Regions from separate parts of the Rhizobium sp. P43 genome, predicted to be linked through region 1. Evidence: predicted binding sites of a transcription regulator. Region 1 holds the regulator's gene; each other region holds the start of a gene.
The links. Region 1 encodes LexA, which represses DNA repair genes until DNA is damaged. Its sites were predicted from a motif close to TGTTCNNNNTGTGTTCNG; they were not measured.

Region 1 (6,545 bases):
CCAGAACCGGGTTCACCTTGTACTCTTCGCACGGCACGGCAAAGCACATGCGCAGGAAGTTCGAGGCGTAATCGAGATCGTTCTTCGGATAAACGAAGGGTTGGCCGATGTGGTACTTGTAGGCCATGGCGGCGATCGTCGGCATCTTCGCGATCATGCGCAGCGAAGCGACCATGCGCTGATGCGGATCGGTGATGTCGGTCGAGTCGTGGTAGAAGGCCGAGAGAGCGCCAACCGTGCCGACCATGACGGCCATCGGATGGGCGTCACGACGATAGCCGGTGAAGAAGCGGCTCATCTGCTCATGCACCATGGTGTGATGCGTGACGCGGTAATCGAAATCCTTCTTCTGCGCAGCCGTCGGCAGTTCGCCGTAGAGCAGCAGGTAGCAGACTTCGAGGAAGTCGCCCTTCTCGGCGAGCTGTTCGATCGGATAGCCGCGATGCAGCAGAACGCCTTCGTCACCGTCGATATATGTGATCTTGGATTCGCAGGATGCCGTGGACGTAAAGCCCGGATCGTAGGTAAACGTACCCGTGTGCTTGTAAAGGGCGCCGATGTCGATGACGTCGGGGCCGATCGTGCCGGCCCTGACGCTCAGGTCGACAGTCTTGTCCCCGAGTTTCAAAGTAGCGCTTTTGTCCGTCATGCTGTCCTCCGGAATTGGCGGGAAGGCGTCTTGGAAAAGCCGCCATCGGTTAAGCGTATCGATGTAGCTATATGATACCGAAGTTAATGCCAAGCTATCCAAAGGGCAAATTGTGCGTCGCGAAAACGGCAACAATCGAACCGAACGGTTCTAGCCGGCTGAAGCCCGGATAGGCGGCAGACTTACGAATTTTTGCACGCATTGATTGATTTGCAAATTCCCCTATTCTGTCAGCGGATGGGGTGGCTCCGCACGGGTGAGCCGGATGGCGGAAGTGTTGGAAACCAAGGGGGAAGAGGGCCCCCGGGCCGGTCAAGCATCGGCCCGGTTAGAGGCCCCGCGACTGTTGAGAGCAACTTATCTGCCCATGCCCACGGTGACGGGCCACTCGGTTGCAGTGCGCGCCGCCGTGCTACGACTGAGCAGCCGGGTGCGACAATCGCTTTCAGACGAAAGTCGATACGGTCATTTCTTTCTTTTTCTACCGGTCTGGATCGGGACCGGCGCCGCGATCTGGTTTTCGGTCCCGCAGCCTCCGTCTTCGATCGTCCTTTGGTTTGTCCTCGCCTGTCTGGGCGTCCTACTCACGCGTTCGGCTCGAGGCACGGCGACTGCAATTGTGCTTTGGAGCGCAAGCCTGATCCTTTGTGGGATTCTATTGGCCGTTTGGGAGACAGGGCGGGTGTCCACCGTCATCCTGGATCAGCCACTGGTCACGACGGTCACAGGAACAGTCGAACGACGTGAGCAGGGCGCGTCGGGAGAATGGCGCTATACGCTGCGGGTCACCGGCACCGAGCAACCGACAATCCGTCGTCCGCCCGGACGTGTCTCGCTGCTCGCACGCAGCGACCATGTTCCGGCTGCCATCGGCGAGCAACTGACCGGTCGCGCGCGACTATCGCCGCCGTCGGGGCCCGCCTTGCCCGGTTTGAATGATTTTGCGTTTCAGAGCTACTTCGCCGGGATTGGTGCTGTCGGCTTCTTCCTCGGCCCACCAGAGGCGCGGGACACGGCAGACCCGGGGGGGCAGGATCTGTTGACCCGCTTCGATGCCGCCTTGTTTTCGCTGCGTGATCGCATTTCCCATCGCATCCGGACGGTCTTGCCAGGTGATCCAGGAGCCTTTGCCGCGTCCATCATCACCGGCGAACGGCGATCAATGTCGGACGAAGCGACCGAAGCGCTGCGGCTGTCGGGTCTTGCCCATATAACGGCGATCTCAGGCCTCAACATGGCACTCGCCGCTGGCATCTTCTTCGTCGGCTTGCGAGGTTTGCTCAGCCTTTTTCCAGCCTTTGCGCATCGCTATCCAATCAAGAAAATCGCTGCTGCCGGCGCGCTTCTAGCGACCACCGGCTACGTGCTGATATCCGGTTACCAGGTCTCGGCACTGCGAGCCTATCTGATGACGGCTATCATGTTGGGCGCCGTGCTCTTCGATCGCCCCGCCGTCAGCCTTCACAATCTCGCGCTGGCAGCGACGGCTATCCTCGCGGTGCAGCCTTCTGCGGTTATGGGACCAAGCTTCCAGATGTCGTTCGCCGCAACCGCCGCCCTGATTGCCGGTTACGCCGGGTGGCGCGCGCGACCGCGAGCGATTCTCCCCCAGGCCAAGTCGCTGTCGCTGCGGATCGCCTCGGGCAGCGTCAAATTCGTCGGGGGCACACTCGCGACGTCCCTGATTGGCGGGGTCGCAACGGCCGTCTTTGCCATTAGCCATTTCCACCGCCTCTCTACCCACGGCTTGGAAGCCAATCTGGCAGCCATGCCGCTGATCTCGCTCGTCGTGATGCCCTCGGGTTTCATTGCCATGCTGCTGATGCCCTTCGGGCTGGATGCGCCATTCTTTTGGATCATGGGGCAGGGGCTGGAATTGGTGCTCGCCGTTGCCTACGAGGTTTCAAGTTGGGGCGGCGGCTATGTGTTTCCCCGACTGCCAGACATCTTCATGCTCGGTACGATTGCCGGCATGCTCTTGCTGACCCTATTGAAGACGCCGATCAGGCATATCGGGACGGCCTTGATCGCCTGCACGATCGCCGTCACCTGGTTTGGTCCGAAGCAACCCATCGGGGAACTGTTGATCAGCGAGGACGCCCGCCTCGTTGCGCTCAGACTGGGCGAGGGCGAGACGACTAAGGTGGCCGTCAACAGAGCCGGCCCGCCCGCCTTCGTTTTCGATCAGTGGCGGCCTGTGCTTGGCATTGGAGAGGCGATCCCCCCGACCATGCTGTCCATCGGCCCGCTGCCGCCGGCACCCGACAGAGGATCGCAGCAAAGTCTCTCTGCGGATCAGCGGCGAGACGCGCAGGAGATTCTGGATGTTCTTCGTGCTTCCGCCGTAACGAGCCATTTCACTTGCATCAAGCAAGCTTGCACCATCAAACTGAGAAATGGCACCACGCTTCTGACGCTGGAGCGTCCCGATCTCGCCGGAACGGCCTGTGACCGCGCGGACATTCTGGTGCTTTCGGCACGCATCCGCATGCAAGGCTGCCGCTCGGGCGCGTTGCTGATCTCAGAAACCAGCCTTCGGGCCACGGGATCCCTGGAGATCTCAGGACTTGATGGCGATCGAAACGCCATCAACATCATCCCCGCCTATCACGGGCCACCACGTCCCTGGACTGCGCACCGTCTTTACGACTGGCGCACAGGCTCAATGGCGACCGCACATGAATTCAGCAACGGCGCGCCCGAGGCACACCGATATGCAGCTCAATGATAGCGTCGAATGAGACCGACCAGCTTGCCCTGTATCTTGACGCGATCCGGCGGGAATATTCGGGTCTCGTAGGCCGGGTTGGCGGCTTCGAGGGCAATCGACGCACCGCGGCGACGAAAGCGCTTGAGCGTTGCCTCTTCATCATCGACCAGCGCGACGATGATGTCGCCCGGATTGGCATTCGACGCATTACGGATGATCACGGTGTCGCCGTCGAGAATGCCGGCTTCAATCATCGAATCCCCCTTCACCTCAAGCGCGTAATGCACGCCGGAGCCAATCATCTCAGCCGGGACGGTGATGTCATGCGTGTTGTTCTGGATCGCCGAAATCGGCACGCCCGCTGCAATCCGGCCCATGACGGGCACCGAGACGGAGGCGCCATTGTCTTGCTCTGTGGACTTGACGGGCGCAGCAGGCGGCGGCGGCGCCTTGCCGAGACTGCCCTCGATCACACTCGGCGCAAAGCCGCGACGCGGTTGAATGCTCGGCGAATAGGCTTCCGGAAGCTTGATGACCTCCAGTGCCCGCGCACGGTTCGGCAAGCGCCGGATGAAGCCCCGTTCTTCAAGCGCCGTGATCAACCGGTGGATGCCGGATTTCGATGCGAGGTCCAGCGCGTCCTTCATCTCGTCGAAGGACGGCGGGACACCCGATTCCTTCATCCGTTCGTGGATGAAGAGAAGCAGTTCCTGTTGCTTGCGCGTCAGCATATGTGGTGCCCCTAAGATGAAACAAAGCCAGAACAGACACTATATGTTCCAGTTGTGTTCCGCAAGTGGATAAATTTTCGTGAAGAACGGGTGAGAAAATGCGATAGCCCACGGAAAGGCTATTCAAACCGTTGGTTCGAAGCGCCTCAGAGCCGTGGTCGATAAGCCCCGGGAGGCACCGGGGAACCATCTTTCAGGATGTTGTTAATGCTCAAGGATATCGAGAAGCTCGTTCTGGGGAAGTCGTCATCTGATCTTTCCTCGGCCGAGAAAAACGTGCTGAAGCGAGCGCGCGAGCGTCGGACGGTCTCCACCAACGCCGGTGAGGATTTTCTCGCCAATGCGAGCTTCGGGGAAAGACTTGCCGACGCAATTGCAAGGGTCGGCGGGTCCTGGGGCTTCATCATCAGCTTTATGCTGTTTCTCGTCTGCTGGGTGATTCTCAACACCGTGATTCTGGCCAGCGGGGCCCTCGATCCCTATCCTTTTATATTTCTCAACCTGCTGCTTTCTATGCTTGCGGCGATCCAGGCGCCCATCATCATGATGAGCCAGAACCGCCAGGCGGAGCGGGATCGGTTCATGGCGGCCAAGGATTACGAGATCAATTTGAAGGCGGAGATCGAGGTCCTGGCGCTTCATCACAAGATTGACGAGCAGGTCCTGACAGAACTGCGTGAGGCCCGCCAGGAGCTGAGTGCTCTGCGTGCGTTGATCGAGAACCTTCAAAATCAGAACCGCCTTTCCTAGATGCAAGGCGTCCTCAGCGAGCAGAAGACGAGATTGTCCATGTCCCAGACGTCTGGTGCGCCCCGCGCAATTGATCACCTTGTTCTGCCTGTCATTGATCTCGACACCGCTCGATTAAGGCTCGCGAACCTCGGCTTTACGATTGCGTCGGATGCGCGCCACCCCTTCGGCACGGAAAACGCCTGCGTCTTCTTCGGCGACGACACCTATCTTGAACCGCTGGCCGTGGGCAGCCGGGAGGACTGTCTCGACGCGGTGCGCAGCGGCAATGTCTTTGTCGCCCGCGATCAGGCTTTCCGCTTTCGCCACGGCGAAGGCATGTCAGCCCTCGTGGTCAAGACCGTCGATGCCATGGCGGACGATGCGCGGTATCGCGATGAGGGTATGAGTGCGGGTTCCTTGCTCGAATTTTCCCGCCAGTTCCGTTTCCCGGATGGTCGGATGGCAGAGGGAGCCTTCAGGCTTGCCTTCGCAGCCGACCTTCGCGCTCCAGACTTCTTCGGCTTTGCCTGCGAACGCGTAAATCCGATCCCCGCATATCGTGGTCCTCTGCTGGTTCACGCGAACGGTGCGGCAGGTCTTTCGCGTATCGTGCTGGTCGAGGAAAACCCGAGTGACTTTCAATACTTTCTGGAATTGCTGCTGCAGCGCGATGTGACTGCTCACTCTTTCGGGCTGTCGATCAAAAGCGCCAACGCAGTGGTCGATATTCTGACGCCTCAAGGGTTCATGATGCATTTTGGGCACGAGGTTCACATTCCGGAGCGCGGCCTGCGCGGAGCGGCGATCATATTCTCCGTAACGGATCTCGGCGTGACAGAAGCCTGCCTCGCTGCTAAAGGCGTCACCTATCACAAAACGGGCGCGCGCCTCGTCGTCGCGCCGGAAAAGGGGCAAGGCGTGACCTTCGCCTTCGAGGAGTTGAAATGAGCGTTTCTCCCAATTCGGAAGTCGTGGTCGGTGAAGGTTCGGCCAAGGCCGTCTTCTCCCAGAAGGGCCGCTTTGCCCTGATCGCCGGTCCCTGCCAGATGGAAAGCCGAGACCACGCTTTCATGATCGCCGGTCAACTCGTCGAGCTCTGCCGCGAGCTTGGCCTCGGCCTGGTCTACAAGTCCTCCTTCGACAAGGCGAACCGCACCTCCTTGTCTGCCGAGCGTGGCATCGGGCTCGAAAAGGCAATGGAAGTCTTCGCCGACATCAAGAAGGAATTCGGCGTTCCGGTTCTGACCGACATTCACACCGAAGAGCAGTGCGCCGCCGTGGCCCCGACCGTCGACGTCCTGCAAATCCCGGCTTTCCTCTGCCGCCAGACGGATCTCCTGGTCGCGGCAGCCAAAACCGGTCGTGCGATCAACGTCAAGAAGGGCCAGTTCCTCGCCCCCTGGGACATGAAGAATGTCCTCAACAAGATCACCGGTTCCGGCAATCCGAATGTTCTGCTCTGCGAGCGTGGCGCCTCCTTCGGCTACAACACGCTCGTCTCCGACATGCGCTCGCTGCCGATCATGGCCGCCATGGGTGCGCCCGTGGTGTTTGACGCGACCCATTCGGTCCAGCAGCCGGGCGGACAGGGCGGCTCGTCGGGCGGGCAGCGTGAATTCGTCGAGACGCTGGCGCGTGCAGCCGTCGCGGTCGGTGTCGGCGGTCTCTTCATCGAGACTCACCAGGACCCGGACAATGCCCCCTCCGACGGCCCGAACATGGT
Region 2 (6,545 bases), 690 kb from region 1:
CCGCACCGTGGATGAGCTTGCGGCCTCGGAAGGGTCACGCGCCCAATTGCTTGCCGATATCGGCCATGAACTGCGCACCCCGGTCACCGTGATCCGCGGTGAAGCTCAGGTGGCCCTTCGACAGAAAGATTCCGACAGCAGCGCCTATCGGGCAACCTTGGAACGGATCGTCACGGTTTCGCGCCAGATGGGCCACCTGATCGAGGACTTGCTTGTGCTGGTCCGCGATCCAAAGGCCCCGCCGGTGATCGAGTGTTCAGAACTGGTGCTTGGTGAGGTGATCCGCGCGGCTCTGGAGACTGCCGGCACCATCGCGGCCGAACGGGCCGTTCAGCTCAAGGGGCCGGATCCCTTGCCAAAGGATGTGGTCGAGGTCGATCCCAACCGGCTCCGCCAGGTTCTGGTCTGCCTCATCGACAATGCCATCCGCTATTCGCATCCCGGTGGCGAGGTCCAGGTTAGCGTCACGAAAGCCGCAGCTGAGCGTATTGAGATCGACATCATCGACCAGGGCATCGGCATCAGCGCCGAAGACCTGCCCCATGTTTTTGATCGCGGCTGGCGCTCCAGCAAGGCCCGCACGCACAGACCCGATGGTCTCGGACTTGGTCTGGCCATCGCCCGGCAATTGACCGAGGCCCAGGGCGGCCGCCTGATCATCTTGGAATCGCCACAGGGTACCGGCACCCTTGCACGCCTGACCCTGCCGCTGTCGCCGCCATTGACGGATGAGGAGCCTCAATGAACATTCTGCTGATCGAGGACGATGTCCGGGTTGCCGATTTTCTGCAGCGCGGCCTGCAGGCCGAGGGCTACACCGTCACCTGGATCCGCAACGGGCGCGAGGGCCTGGCCGCCGCCGAGACCTTTGCCCGCACCTGCGCGACCGAGAACCTGGCCGGCGTCGTCATTCTTGATGTCATGTTGCCGGAACTCGATGGATTGAGCCTCTGCCAGATGCTGCGCCAGCGCAATCACCAGGTCCCGGTGCTGATGTTGAGCGCGATGGGCGAAAGCCAGGAGCGCGCCGATGGCTTGCGACGCGGGGCCGATGATTATCTGGCAAAACCCTTTGATTTCGACGAATTGCTGGCCCGAATTGAAGCGCTGATGCGCCGTGCAAAGCCCACCACTGCGCCCAAGCTACTACAGATCGGACAGATTACCCTGGATCGACAAGTGCCGGGTTTGCGCAGCGCAACCGGCGAGGTCCTGCTCAGTGCCCTGGAAATGGCAATGATCGAACTGCTGGCTGCACAGGCCGGGGCAACGGTCAGCCGCGAGCGCATTCTGGCGCGGGTCTGGGCGGCCGATCGTGATCCGCTGACCAATGTCGTTGATGTCTATGTCAGCCGGCTGCGGCGCAAGCTTGCCAGTCTGGACCCCGATGTGAAGATCACGGCCATCCGGGGCCTCGGTTATCGCCTGACGGTAACGCGCCCCTGAGGAGTGCTCAGGGGCGCGCAACAGACCAGACAGGCTGAGGTTTGCTGATCGGAAGCGTTAGTTGACGGTATAGGGCAGCGAGGAGTGATGCAGGACGATCCGCAGATTGCCGGCATCGTCAAGCTGATAGCCCCAGGTCTTGTCGACCGTGGTAACTTTGCCTTCGCCATCAGTGATATGGACCTTGCCCATCGTCTGGGCAGTCTTGCCGCTGATGAAGATCGCCGAATTCTCGATCTTGACCGAGGTCCAGCCCTTCAGCGCAAAACCGGTATCGGCCGGGAAGTTCGGGTCATGGCCGACGAAATAGGCGAGTGCGCCTTCCGCTGTCGGGCGGAAGGTCTGCGGCTCGACGGTCAGCGTCGGCTTGAACAGCACCGGGCCGAGATTATAGCCATAGGCTCCATCAATCACCGCCTTGGCTGTTGCCTTGGCCTTGTCGATGCCGCCCTCCTTGTAGTCCGTGGCAATCTTCACGAGCGCATCGCCCCATGCAACCTGGGCGGCTTCGACCTGCGCCTGGGTGATGGTGCTGTCGATGATCGTTGCCTTGACCGGCATTTCGGCCTGGGCGGAGAAGGCAATCATAACAGCTGCAAATGTGGAAACGGCAAATCTGAACATTTCTGAACCTCGTTGGAGACGCTGGGACCATCCCAGTGCGTTGACATGAAGATGGGCAGCGAAGCTGACTGCTGCATGAGCCGAACATGAACCGAAGATTAAAAGGAGAGATTTCAAGCAGCTGCCAAAACCGGCAATCGAAGAATGCCGCGTCGGCGGCCACAGAAGCAGCCCCTTAAAGGGCTGGCAGCGTGTCGAAAAGCCGCCGTACACCCAGAAGGTCCGACCGGAACGCTTCAAGGCTACGCGCCTTCAGATCCGGATCCGGCATCCTGAGGATCGCCGACGGATGCGTCGTCACCAGCAGCATGCGGTTGTCCTGCAGGGGGATTGGCATGCCGCGCACTTCCGCGATCGGCCGGCTCTCGCCCGTCAGCGACAGATAGGCGGTCGCGCCCAGCGCCACGACGATGCGCGGCCGGATGATCTCGATCTCCTTTGAGACCCACCAGCGACAATGCGCCACCTCGTCGGCATCGGGGCGCATGTGGATGCGCCGCTTGCCGCGCCGCTCATATTTGAAATGCTTGACCGCATTGGTGACATAGACCAGCGATCGATCGATCCCCGCAGCCGCAACAGCCTCATCGAAGACCTGACCCGCCGGACCGATGAACGGCCGCCCCGCAAGATCCTCGGTATCGCCAGGCTGTTCGCCGACGAACATGATCTCGGCATCAACGGGTCCCTCGCCGAACACCGTCTGCGTCGCATGGCAGTGGAGCGGACAGCGCGTGCAGCCGGCTGCCTCCTGTCGGAGCCTTTCAAGCGGCGGCAGGTCGACCGACGAGCCTTCCTCCTCCCGCCCGCGCCACTGCGCCTGCAGGCGCTCGTGAAAGGCCGGCGGCTGGCTCGCCTCGCGCGCTGCCATCTCGGCAACCCGCCGCTCCGCACCGGCAATCAGGTCCGGAATGAGCGAGGCCTCCGGCATGTTCTTCCAGTATTTCTTTGGCATCTCCGACTGCATGGCCCTGATCTTCACCCGCGCCGGATTGAAGATATTGGCGAAATAGGTCCGCCACAGCTCGTCGGTCTCATCCTCTGCTTCCGGCCGGGCTGCAGGCTCGAGTGATGTCTTGAGTTCCTGCCCGTTCCAGGCGGCCGAGCCCTTTGGCGTCGCGATCAGCCAGTCCATGTCGGTGAAGCGCCGCTGGAAGAAACCGGCGGTGCGAGAGACGATGAAATGTTCGGGCTCGAACCAGGCGACGAACCGCCGCCGACCCGCCTGAACCGCATCCACCTCGCGGAACCGAACAAAGGCCTTCATCTTGTGGCTGTCTCGGCGGACATTCTTGATCAGCCGCGTGAGTTGCGCGACGTCGGCATCAGACGTGACCTGCAACAGGCTGCGCTCGTGCTGCAACCGCCACAGGATCCGATAGAGCAGTGAAAAGCGCTCCGAATCGGAATGACAGATCGCGGCCTCCGCAGCCTCAATGAAGCTTTTCGAAACGGAAATCTCGCAAGAGCGCGCGGTCAAATCGGGTGCAGCGGTGGCATCGAAGAGATCGCCGCCTTGCCCCGCCAACTGCCAGCGCACCTGATCTGGCGCGACCCCGTCCCCCAGAAGCGCTCGTGCAGCATCGCGCCACTCGTCGAACGCCCCTCGCCCTTCGAGCGTGACCGTCCGCATCAGAAAAGCGACAGCTGCTCGGCCGGCGGCGCAAACACCGACCGCAGATCCGACCGGTCAAGGCTGCGATTGGGCGACCAGCCTTCAGCGATGATAAAGGGCCGCACCTTCTTGAGCGACACGCCGAGACGCGTCAGGTCTTCCAGCCGAACCCGGCGGTGGCGGCGGGCGGAGAGAAGACCGTTCACCGTCTTCGTTCCAAAGCCCGGCACGCGCAGAAGCGTCTCGCGATCGGCCTTGTTCACGTCGACAGGGAAGCGGTCGCGATTGGCAAGCGCCCAGGCAAGCTTCGGATCCAGGTCAAGATCGAGCATGCCGTCCTGGCCGATCGAGGCGATCTCTTCCACGGAGAAGCCATAGAAGCGGTAGAGCCAGTCGGCCTGATAGAGCCGGTGCTCGCGCATCAGCGGCGGCTTGATCAGCGGCAGATGGCGCGAACTGTCAGGGATCGGGCTGAAGGCCGAGTAGTAGACGCGCTTCAGCCCATAGCTGCTGTAGAGCCGCGCGCTGGAGCCGAGGATCGTCGCGTCGCTCGCGCCATCGGCGCCGACGATCATCTGTGTGCTCTGTCCGCCGGGCACAAACTTCTTGCGCCGCCCGGTCAGCGTCGGCTCGCGCGCCTCGTCGATCTTGAGCCTCAGATCCGCCATCGAGCGGCGAATGTTGACCGGGCGCTTCTCCGGCGCATAGCGCTCCAGCCCGTGGTCGGTCGGCAGTTCGATATTGATCGACAGGCGATCGGCATAAAGCCCCGCCTCCTCCACCAGATGCGCTGAGGCCTCAGGGATCGTCTTCAGATGAATATAGCCGCGAAAATCATGTTTCGTGCGCAGATCCCTCGCGATCTTGACCATCTCGGCCATGGTATCGTCCGAGGACTTGATGATGCCGGAAGAGAGAAACAGCCCTTCGATATAGTTGCGCCGATAGAATTCGATCGTCAGCCAGACGACCTCTTCCGGCGTGAACCGGGCCCGCTCGACATTGCTCGAGGAGCGGTTGATGCAATAGGCGCAGTCATAGATGCAGAAATTGGTGAGCAGGATCTTCAGAAGCGAGATGCAGCGCCCGTCCGGCGCATAGGCGTGACAGATGCCCGACCCCTCGGTCGAACCCAGCCCGCCCGACGCCGACGAGTCCCGTTTGGTCGTGCCACTCGACGCGCAGGAGGCATCGTATTTGGCAGCATCGGAGAGGATGGCGAGACGTTCTTTGAGCGACTTCTTCATGAGAATGTTCACTATACGTTCGCATGACGACCGTCAAGAATCTCTCCTGCGGCATTCCGTCCTCCGGGCTTCCTCCTGGTTGATTTCATTGCGCTTTTGAACGGACAGAGACGTCCCCCGAACCGCCTCACGAAAACTCTGGAAATTGCGCCGACCATTCTGCTATAGTCAGTCCCAACCTGATTTGTGACTGGTTCCGCAGCTTTGCTTCGGAACCTGTTTTCTTTTGTGCCCGCGCTCGCGGCCATGAAGACGAAGGAAGAGGAAATGGTAGACAAAGTACCGATGACGCAGAACGGTTTCGAGAAGCTCAGCGAAGAGCTTCGCTGGCGTCAGCAGGAAGAACGTCCGCGCATCATCGAGGCGATTGCCGAAGCGCGCGCTCATGGCGACCTTTCCGAAAATGCGGAATATCATGCCGCTAAGGAAGCCCAGAGCCACAACGAGGGCCGCATCGGCGAACTCGAGGATCTGATCGCCCGTGCAGAGGTCATCGATCTCTCGAAGATGTCCGGCTCCAAGATCAAGTTCGGTGCGACGGTGAAGCTCATCGACGAGGACACCGAAGAAGAGAAGACCTACCAGATCGTCGGCGACCAGGAAGCCGACGTGAAGGCCGGCCGCATCTCGATATCCTCTCCGATTGCCCGCGCCCTGATCGGCAAGGAAGTCGGCGACAATATCGAAGTTGTCGCCCCCGGCGGCTCGAAGGCCTACGAGATCCTCGCCGTCAGGTGGGGTTGATCCAAGTCCGAAAGGGCCTTTCTGTGGCGCAGTCCCTCGACGATATCACCGTGGTTGCGCCGCATTTCAAGCGGCGCCTCTCCGGCGTAACATCAACAGTCATTCAGCTCATCCCAGAACAGCGGCGCCAGGGTCTCGGTATCGTGACCCTGGGGCCCGGTCTGCCAGGCCATCTACCAAAGATGCGCTGGTCGGACCTGCCGGCACTCTGGAAGAAGCCGGCCAACGGAAAGCCGCGCATCTGGCATGCGCGTCGCAACAATGAGATGCTGGCCGGCCTGATCCTCCGCGACGTGTTCCGCATGCCGCTCAAGCTGCTCTTTACCTCGGCAGCGCAACGGCATCACAGCCGCTATACCCGCTGGCTGATCTCGAAGATGGACGCGGTCGTTGCCACCAATGCGAAATCCGGCTCCTTCTTGAAGGTGCCGCATACCGTGATACGCCACGGCGTGGACTTGCAGCTGTTCCACCCCTCCGAAGAGATAGACAAGGGCCTTCCCGAGGATCTGAAGGGCCGTCACCTCGTCGGCTGCTTCGGTCGTGTCCGCCATCAGAAGGGCACCGATCTCTTCGTCAGGGCAATGATCGAGCTTCTGCCGCAAAACCCGGAATGGACGGCCGTCATTTCCGGCCGGGTGACAGCCGAACACACTGCCTTTGCCGACAAGCTTAAGGCCGATATCGCGACGGCCGGTCTTTCTGATCGCATCCGCTTTCTCGGAGAAGTGGATGACATCAAGCCCTGGTATCGCCGCCTGACGCTCTACGTCGCTCCGTCCCGCAACGAAGGCTTCGGCCTCACGCCGCTCGAAGCAATGGCCTCCGGAACCGCCGTGATAGCCAGCGACGCCGGCGCCTATGCCGAG
Region 3 (6,545 bases), 1.0 Mb from region 1:
GCATCGCCCAGGATCTCGACGAGGCTGCTCGTCTGAAGTCTGAAGCGGACGCCGCCATCGAAACCTATGAGCGTGAACTGACCGCGGCCAAGGCGAAAGCCGGCCAGATTGCGTCTGCTGCTCGTGACGAAGCAAAGACCAAGGCAGACGCCGAGCGCGCCGCAATCGAAGCGGAACTCTCCGCCAAGATCGCTGCTGCCGAAAGCCGTATTGCTGACATCAAGGCTCGCGCCTTTGCTGAAGTTGACACGATCGCCATCGAGACTGTCGGCACGATCGTCGAAGAACTGATCGGCACCAAGTCGACCGCAGCCGACATCAAGGCCGCTGTCTCCGGCGTCGCGAAGCAGGGAGCCTAAGCATCATGGACTCTTCATTTTTCGCACTCGTTGCCCTCGTTCTCTTCTTCGCCCTGCTCGCATACCTGAAGGTTCCGGGCATGATGGCAAAGGCGCTCGACGACCGCGCCGACAAGATCCGCGACGAGCTGGCCGAAGCCAAGCGCCTGCGCGAAGAGGCCCAGCATCTGCTGGCCGAATACCAGCGCAAGCGCAAGGAAGCCGAAGCCGAGGCTGCAGCCATCGTTGCTGCCGCTGAACGCGAAGCGGCTGCCCTGACGGCAGAAGCCAAGCAGAAGACCGAGGAATTCGTTGCCCGCCGCAACGCTATGTCCGAGCAGAAGATCAAGCAGGCCGAGACCGAAGCCGTGAACGCTGTTCGCGCCGCGGCCGTCGATCTCGCGATCGCAGCCGCCGAAAAGGTTCTGGCCAAGAAGTCCGATGAAGGCGTCCAGAAGGCGCTGTTCAAGGCCTCGGTCGGTGAGGTAAAGTCCCGCCTGAACTGATATTGGCCTCCTGCCTCTCCGGCAGATTGCTCTTCGGCGCCCCGGTCGGTTCACCGACACGGGGCGCTTTTAGTTTGGGGGAAAGGTCATGATGTCCATTGCCCACCGGAATTCGATTGTTTGTGTTTTGCTTTGCCTGCTTCCGCTCGCCTTCATCCGACCGGCGCTGGCGTCGGATAGCCAGCTTTGGCATGGTGAAGTCCGTGACCGCAAAGCCTATTTGAGCTATCCAACCGAGCTGGATCGGGAACCCTATTTCTCGTTTGTGTGCGACCACGCCACTGGCAGCATCGCCTTCGAACGCAGTAGCGATCCCCGCTTCGACACGGCCTCCACAAAACACCGGCTCGTCCTGTCCTCCGGGACCATGTCGCTGTCACTCCTCCTTGAGCCAGTCGGCCCGCAACACGATCACATTCAGCGCCTTCGCGCGAGGCTACCGTCTTCGAGCACCGTCAATCAATTGCTCACCTCGGGGGATGTTCTGGACGTCGATCACGACGGCATCGTCGAAAAGGTGCCCCTGACAGGTGCCTTGGCGGCGGCGCAGCCATTGTTGCGGGTTTGCGATGATGCCACGCCTGATCCGGAACTGGCACTGACCGATAGCTGTGATATCTGGGCCTGGGTGACCGATACGGATCCGGACGGTCTTGCGGTTCGGAAGGGTCCGTCTCTCTCGGCACCCGTGATCGGCACCCTGCCGCCACCGGTGCAGGTCGAAGGCTATACTTTCCGGACTGAGGTGGCCGTCAGCGGAAGCCGTGATGGCTGGTTCCGGATATCGAGCGGGACCGTACCGGACTATTTCGGGGAAACCGACGGTCGTTCCGTTTTCGAGGGCGAGGGATGGGTGCACGGGTCTCACCTGGGTCTATTGATGAACGACGCCAAGGTTTACGGAGAGCCTCGCGGCAGTTCTGTGCCTCTTGCGGAGTGGCGAAATCTTGCCGGCGATCCAGCTGGCGGCGCCGTGGGCGCGGATTCGTTCACGGTTGACCAACTGTTCGCCTGCCGAGGCGCCTGGGTCGAGCTGCAGGCAAGTTATAGCGAGATACGCCAGAAGGGTTGGGTGACTGGAACCTGCGCCAATCAGGTGACGACCTGCCCTTAGAGCTGCTCTTGCCGCAGCGGTCGGAAGCTCATGCGATGCAGGGGGCAGGGGCCGTGCGTCACGATGGCGCTGCGATGGCGATCCGTTCCATAGCCGGCATGGATCTCGAAGCCATAAGGCGGATAGACGAGACCGGCGCGGACCATCATGCGATCGCGCATGACTTTTGCGATGATGGATGCGGCCGCGATCGAAACCGATCTTGCGTCGCCCTTGACGACGGCTTCACCGGAGCAGGTCAGTCCCATCGGTACGTCACGCCCGTCTGCAAGCACATGCTGGGCTTCGAGATCGAGACCGGCGACAGCCCGGCGCATGGCATCGAGGCTGGCCTTGCGGATATCGATGAGGTCGATGCGCTTGGGCGATGACGAGGCAATCGAGACGACGGCACATTCGAGGATCTGGTGGTAGAGCACTTCCCGCTGCGCACCCGAGAGCTTCTTGGAATCGTTCAGTCCCTCGGGGATGCGCTTCGGATCGAGAATGACGGCTGCTGCCACCACCGGCCCCGCCAGCGGCCCGCGCCCTGCTTCGTCGGTCCCGGCGACAGGCCAGAGGCCCTTTCGTTTCGCGCGGCTCTCCAGCGAGAAATCCGGAACAAGAGGCAGGTCGGGAAAGAGGCCAGGAGAATCGGGTGGCGTGCGTCGTTTCATGCGGCAGAAATCGCACGCGCACCCGACCTCCTGCAAGTCCCCGGTCCCGATCGCCAATCATGGCGACAGGGGCGGCTTACCAGGGACCACATCCGGTGCGAGGCGGCGGACAAACGCACCGGAATGACAAAATCAAAGCAGCGAGAGTTGCACTCCGTCACTGTTGGGCGAGATAAACAGGTCTTCCCTCAGATGCAGACTGCGCCGTGTCAGGCCGAGCCGCTTGGTCGCCATCTCGAAGCGGCGGCTGATCTGCCAGGCATAAGGGCCGGCGCCCTTCATCCGCTTGCCGAACTTGGCGTCGTAATCCTTGCCGTCGCGCATCGATCGCACCAGCGACATCACATGGCGATAGCGATCCGGATAGTGTTGCAGCAGCCAGTCACGGAACAGCGGGCTCACCTCCAGCGGCAGGCGCAGCAAAACGTAACTCGCCTCAGTCGCCCCCGCAGCCTTGCCGCTGTCGAGGATCCGCTCGATTTCATAATCGTTGAGTGCCGGGATCACAGGCGCCATCATCACGGCAACGGGAATGCCGGCCTCGGACAGGGTCTTGATCGCTTCCAACCGCCTCGCCGGGGTCGATGCCCGCGGCTCCATGCTGCGCGCCAGCTTCCGGTCCAGCGTCGTCACGGAGATGCCGACCTTGGCCAGGCCACGCTCGGCCATGGATTTCAGGATGTCGATATCGCGCAGGATCAGCGCCGACTTGGTGACGATCACCACCGGATGGTTCGCCTTATCAAGCACCTCGAGCACCTGCCGCATGATGCGCCATTCCCGCTCGATCGGCTGATAGGGATCGGTATTGGTGCCGATCGCGATCGGCTTCACCTTGTAGCCCGGCTTCGAAAGCTCCCGTTCCAACAGGCGCGGGGCATCCGGCTTGGCAAACAGCTTCGCCTCGAAGTCGAGGCCTGCCGACAGACCCATATAGCTGTGCGTCGGCCGGGCGAAGCAGTAGATGCAGCCGTGTTCGCAGCCGCGATAGGGGTTGATCGAACGGTCGAAGGGAATGTCGGGCGACTCGTTGCGGGTGATGACCGTGCGCGGCTTCTCCACCTGCACTTCGGTCTTGAAGGGCGGCATGTCCTCAAGCGTCTGCCAGCCGTCGTCAAAGGCGACGCGCTCCAGTGTCTCGAACCGGCCGGCCGGATTGATGCCGGCCGCACGCCCGCGCCGCCGATCGATCTCGATCCGCATGCCAGAAGCATTCATCAGCGCATCGGCAATACCTGCCGTATTGCCGGGCTGAAAGGCAGCCTGGCTCACAAGAGACAGCTCGTTCATGTTTGCTCCTCGCGGGCTTTCCGGCCCCGCTCAATGACTTTATTCCTAGCGCCGAAATGAGAACAATGCAAGAACAAACTTCGACAAACTGTCTGTGGCAAAACTTTGTGCAATGCGGTAGATATAGGCAATGTTGACAGTCATCATGGAATGCCACGATCAGGAACCTGAGCTTGCACAGACATTGTCCGTGCTGGTTGCCGGTGCTGTCGAGGGTCTTGTCAGCGATGTCATTGTCCTCGATCACGGCTCCACGGATGGCTCGTCTTTCGTGGCGGATGCCGCAGGCTGCCGCTTTTATCAGCAGTGGGACATGAAGGAAGTACTGGCGACCGCGCGCGGCGAATGGCTGCTGTTGATCGAGCCCGGTGCGCGGCTTGGCCAGGGCTGGGTCGACGAAGTTGCCGAATATGTGGCGCTGAACAAGGTGCCGGCCCGCTTCTCCGAATCGCGGCTCTATCGTTTGCCCTTCTACCGCCGTCTGACGCGCACCGCGCCGATCCTGGAAAACGGATTGTTGATCCCCAAGCGTCAGGCGCAGGATCTTGCTGAGAAGAGCAGGGAGCTTTTGCATCTGGCGCGCGGACACAAGCCACGTCGTCTCACCAGCGAGATCATCCCCTCCTGGGTCGCCCGCGAAGCGCGCCGCTGATCAGCCCTGACTGCGCTTCAAGTGCTCGTCGAGCCTCGGCATGATTTCCACGAAATTGCAGGGCATATGCCGATAGTCGAGCTGCAGCTTGATGATCCCGTCCCAGGCATCCTTGCAGGCGCCGGGCGAGCCGGGCAGCACGAAGATGAAGGTGGCATTTGCAACCCCACCCGTCGCTCGCGACTGGATCGTCGATGTGCCGATCTTGTCGTAGGAGATCCGGTGAAAGACTTCCGAGAAACCGTCCATGCGCTTTTCGAAGAGGGGCTCCAGCGCCTCAGGCGTCACATCCCGGCCCGTAAAGCCCGTGCCGCCGGTCGTGATCACCACATCGATTTCCGGCGTTTTCGTCCAGGTCTCCACCTGTTCCCGAATCGCCGCCTTGTCGTCCTTGACGATGGATCGGGCAATCAGTCGGTGGCCGGCCTCTTCGATGCGGGCGACCAGCGTGTCGCCGGACCTGTCGTCCGACAGGCTGCGCGTATCCGAGACGGTCAGCACGGCAATGCCCACGGGAATGAAGGGGCGGCTCTCGTCGATGCGGCTCATCATCTGTCTCCCGGAACGGTGCGTGTCAGAAGCACATACCAGTTGGGCCGATAGGCGGAAAGCGCAAGCGCCGCCTTCATCGCCGCAGCCTCGGTCTCGTAGAGCCCGAAACAGGTGGCCCCGGAGCCGGACATGCGCACGAACCCGGCAAGGCTCTGGCGCAAAAGGTCGCAAGCCTCTGCAATCTCGGGCACCAAGGCTTCCGCCGGCGGCTGCAGGTCGTTGCGCAGAACAGAAAGCGACTGCATCCACACAGACACTTCAGCCGCTGCAGCGATCTCGCCGATCGGCGCATTGTCGCGGCGCTGGAGGCTGCGGAAGATCTCTGGTGTCGACACCGGTTTCAGCGGATTGACCAGCACCAGCGGCACTGAGGGCATGGCAGCCAGCTCGATCGCCTCGCCGATCCCGCGCGCCCGAAGCGGTGTCGAAGCAAGGCACATCGGCACATCCGCCCCGAGTTTCAGGGCGATCTGCTGCAGCGTCCCGGGCGCCAGCTCCGCCTTCCAGAGTTTCAAAAGTCCGCGCAAGGTTGCTGCCGCATCTGCCGAGCCCCCGCCAATGCCGGAGGCAATCGGCAGGCTCTTGTCGAGCGTGATGGCGACAGGGCCATGCGGCAGGCCTCGGACGTCCAGCGCCGCCCGCAGCAGGTCGCGCGCCTTCAGAACCAGATTGTCATCCGGGGAAAGCTCTGCACCGAAGCGCCCCACAACACGAAAACTGTCGCGCTCTGCCGTCTCGAAAGTGAGTTCGTCGCCGTCTTCGGCAAAGGTCACGAGGCTGTCGAGCAAGTGATAGCCGTCATCGCGCCGGCCCGTCACATGCAAAGCGAGATTGATCTTGGCCGGAGCCGTCTCGACGATCCGCTCCGGCCGGCGCTCTGCAACAGGGGTCATGCGGCTCAGGTCTTCTTGTCGTCTTTCTTGGGCTCTTCGACCGGCTTTTCTTCGACCTTGGCGGCGTCAGAACTCGATCGGCGGCAGGCCTTTCTCGATCTTGGCCTGGATCTTCGGGATCTCAGTTTCTTCCGGTTCGGAGGCGAGTGCCCGCTTCCACTGATACTTGGCTTCGAGCTTGCGACCGACGCGCCAATAGGCGTCACCCAGGTGGTCGTTGATCGTCGGATCGCCGGCGCGCAATTCGACGGCCCGTTCCAGCTCGACAACCGCCTCTTCGAAGCGACCGAGGCGATAATAGGCCCAGCCGAGCGAATCGACGATGTAGCCGTCATCCGGCCGCAGTTCGACGGCCTTCTTGATCATCTCCAGGCCTTCCTGGAGGTTGCGATTCATATCGACCCAGGAATAGCCGAGATAGTTGAGAACCTGCGGCTGGTCCGGATTGAGCTCCAGCGCCTTGTGGAAGTTCGGCTCCGCCTTCTCCCACTTCTTCAGTCGCTCATAGGCGATGCCACGCTGGAAGAAGACCGACCAGTGGTTC

Region 2: a site for LexA is predicted at 4,938-4,955, ahead of AC1PUL_RS04455 (putative DNA modification/repair radical SAM protein). Genes of this name have one in related genera too.
Region 3: a site for LexA is predicted at 3,963-3,980, ahead of AC1PUL_RS13415 (PA0069 family radical SAM protein). Genes of this name have one in related genera too.

The regions. Positions count from the first base shown of each region.
Region 1 covers NZ_CM161539.1:1,611,573-1,618,117, reverse strand. The annotation lists gene gltA (citrate synthase) at 1-649, opposite strand, end outside; gene AC1PUL_RS08010 (ComEC/Rec2 family competence protein) at 915-3,377, shown strand; gene lexA (transcriptional repressor LexA) at 3,371-4,090, opposite strand; gene AC1PUL_RS08000 (DUF1003 domain-containing protein) at 4,298-4,840, shown strand; gene AC1PUL_RS07995 (VOC family protein) at 4,880-5,770, shown strand; gene kdsA (3-deoxy-8-phosphooctulonate synthase) at 5,767-6,545, shown strand, end outside.
Region 2 covers NZ_CM161539.1:921,755-928,299, reverse strand. The annotation lists gene AC1PUL_RS04475 (sensor histidine kinase) at 1-745, shown strand, start outside; gene AC1PUL_RS04470 (response regulator transcription factor) at 742-1,446, shown strand; gene AC1PUL_RS04465 (phosphoribosyl-AMP cyclohydrolase) at 1,504-2,070, opposite strand; gene AC1PUL_RS04460 (UdgX family uracil-DNA binding protein) at 2,246-3,703, opposite strand; gene AC1PUL_RS04455 (putative DNA modification/repair radical SAM protein) at 3,703-4,932, opposite strand; gene greA (transcription elongation factor GreA) at 5,200-5,676, shown strand; gene AC1PUL_RS04445 (glycosyltransferase family 4 protein) at 5,700-6,545, shown strand, end outside.
Region 3 covers NZ_CM161539.1:2,659,046-2,665,590, reverse strand. The annotation lists gene AC1PUL_RS13435 (F0F1 ATP synthase subunit B) at 1-359, shown strand, start outside; gene AC1PUL_RS13430 (F0F1 ATP synthase subunit B) at 365-844, shown strand; gene AC1PUL_RS13425 (SH3 domain-containing protein) at 933-1,958, shown strand; gene AC1PUL_RS13420 (ribonuclease HII) at 1,955-2,614, opposite strand; gene AC1PUL_RS13415 (PA0069 family radical SAM protein) at 2,747-3,904, opposite strand; gene AC1PUL_RS13410 (glycosyltransferase family protein) at 4,035-4,556, shown strand; gene moaB (molybdenum cofactor biosynthesis protein B) at 4,557-5,105, opposite strand; gene AC1PUL_RS13400 (4-(cytidine 5'-diphospho)-2-C-methyl-D-erythritol kinase) at 5,105-6,001, opposite strand; partial or broken gene AC1PUL_RS13395 (tetratricopeptide repeat protein) at 6,007-6,545, opposite strand, start outside.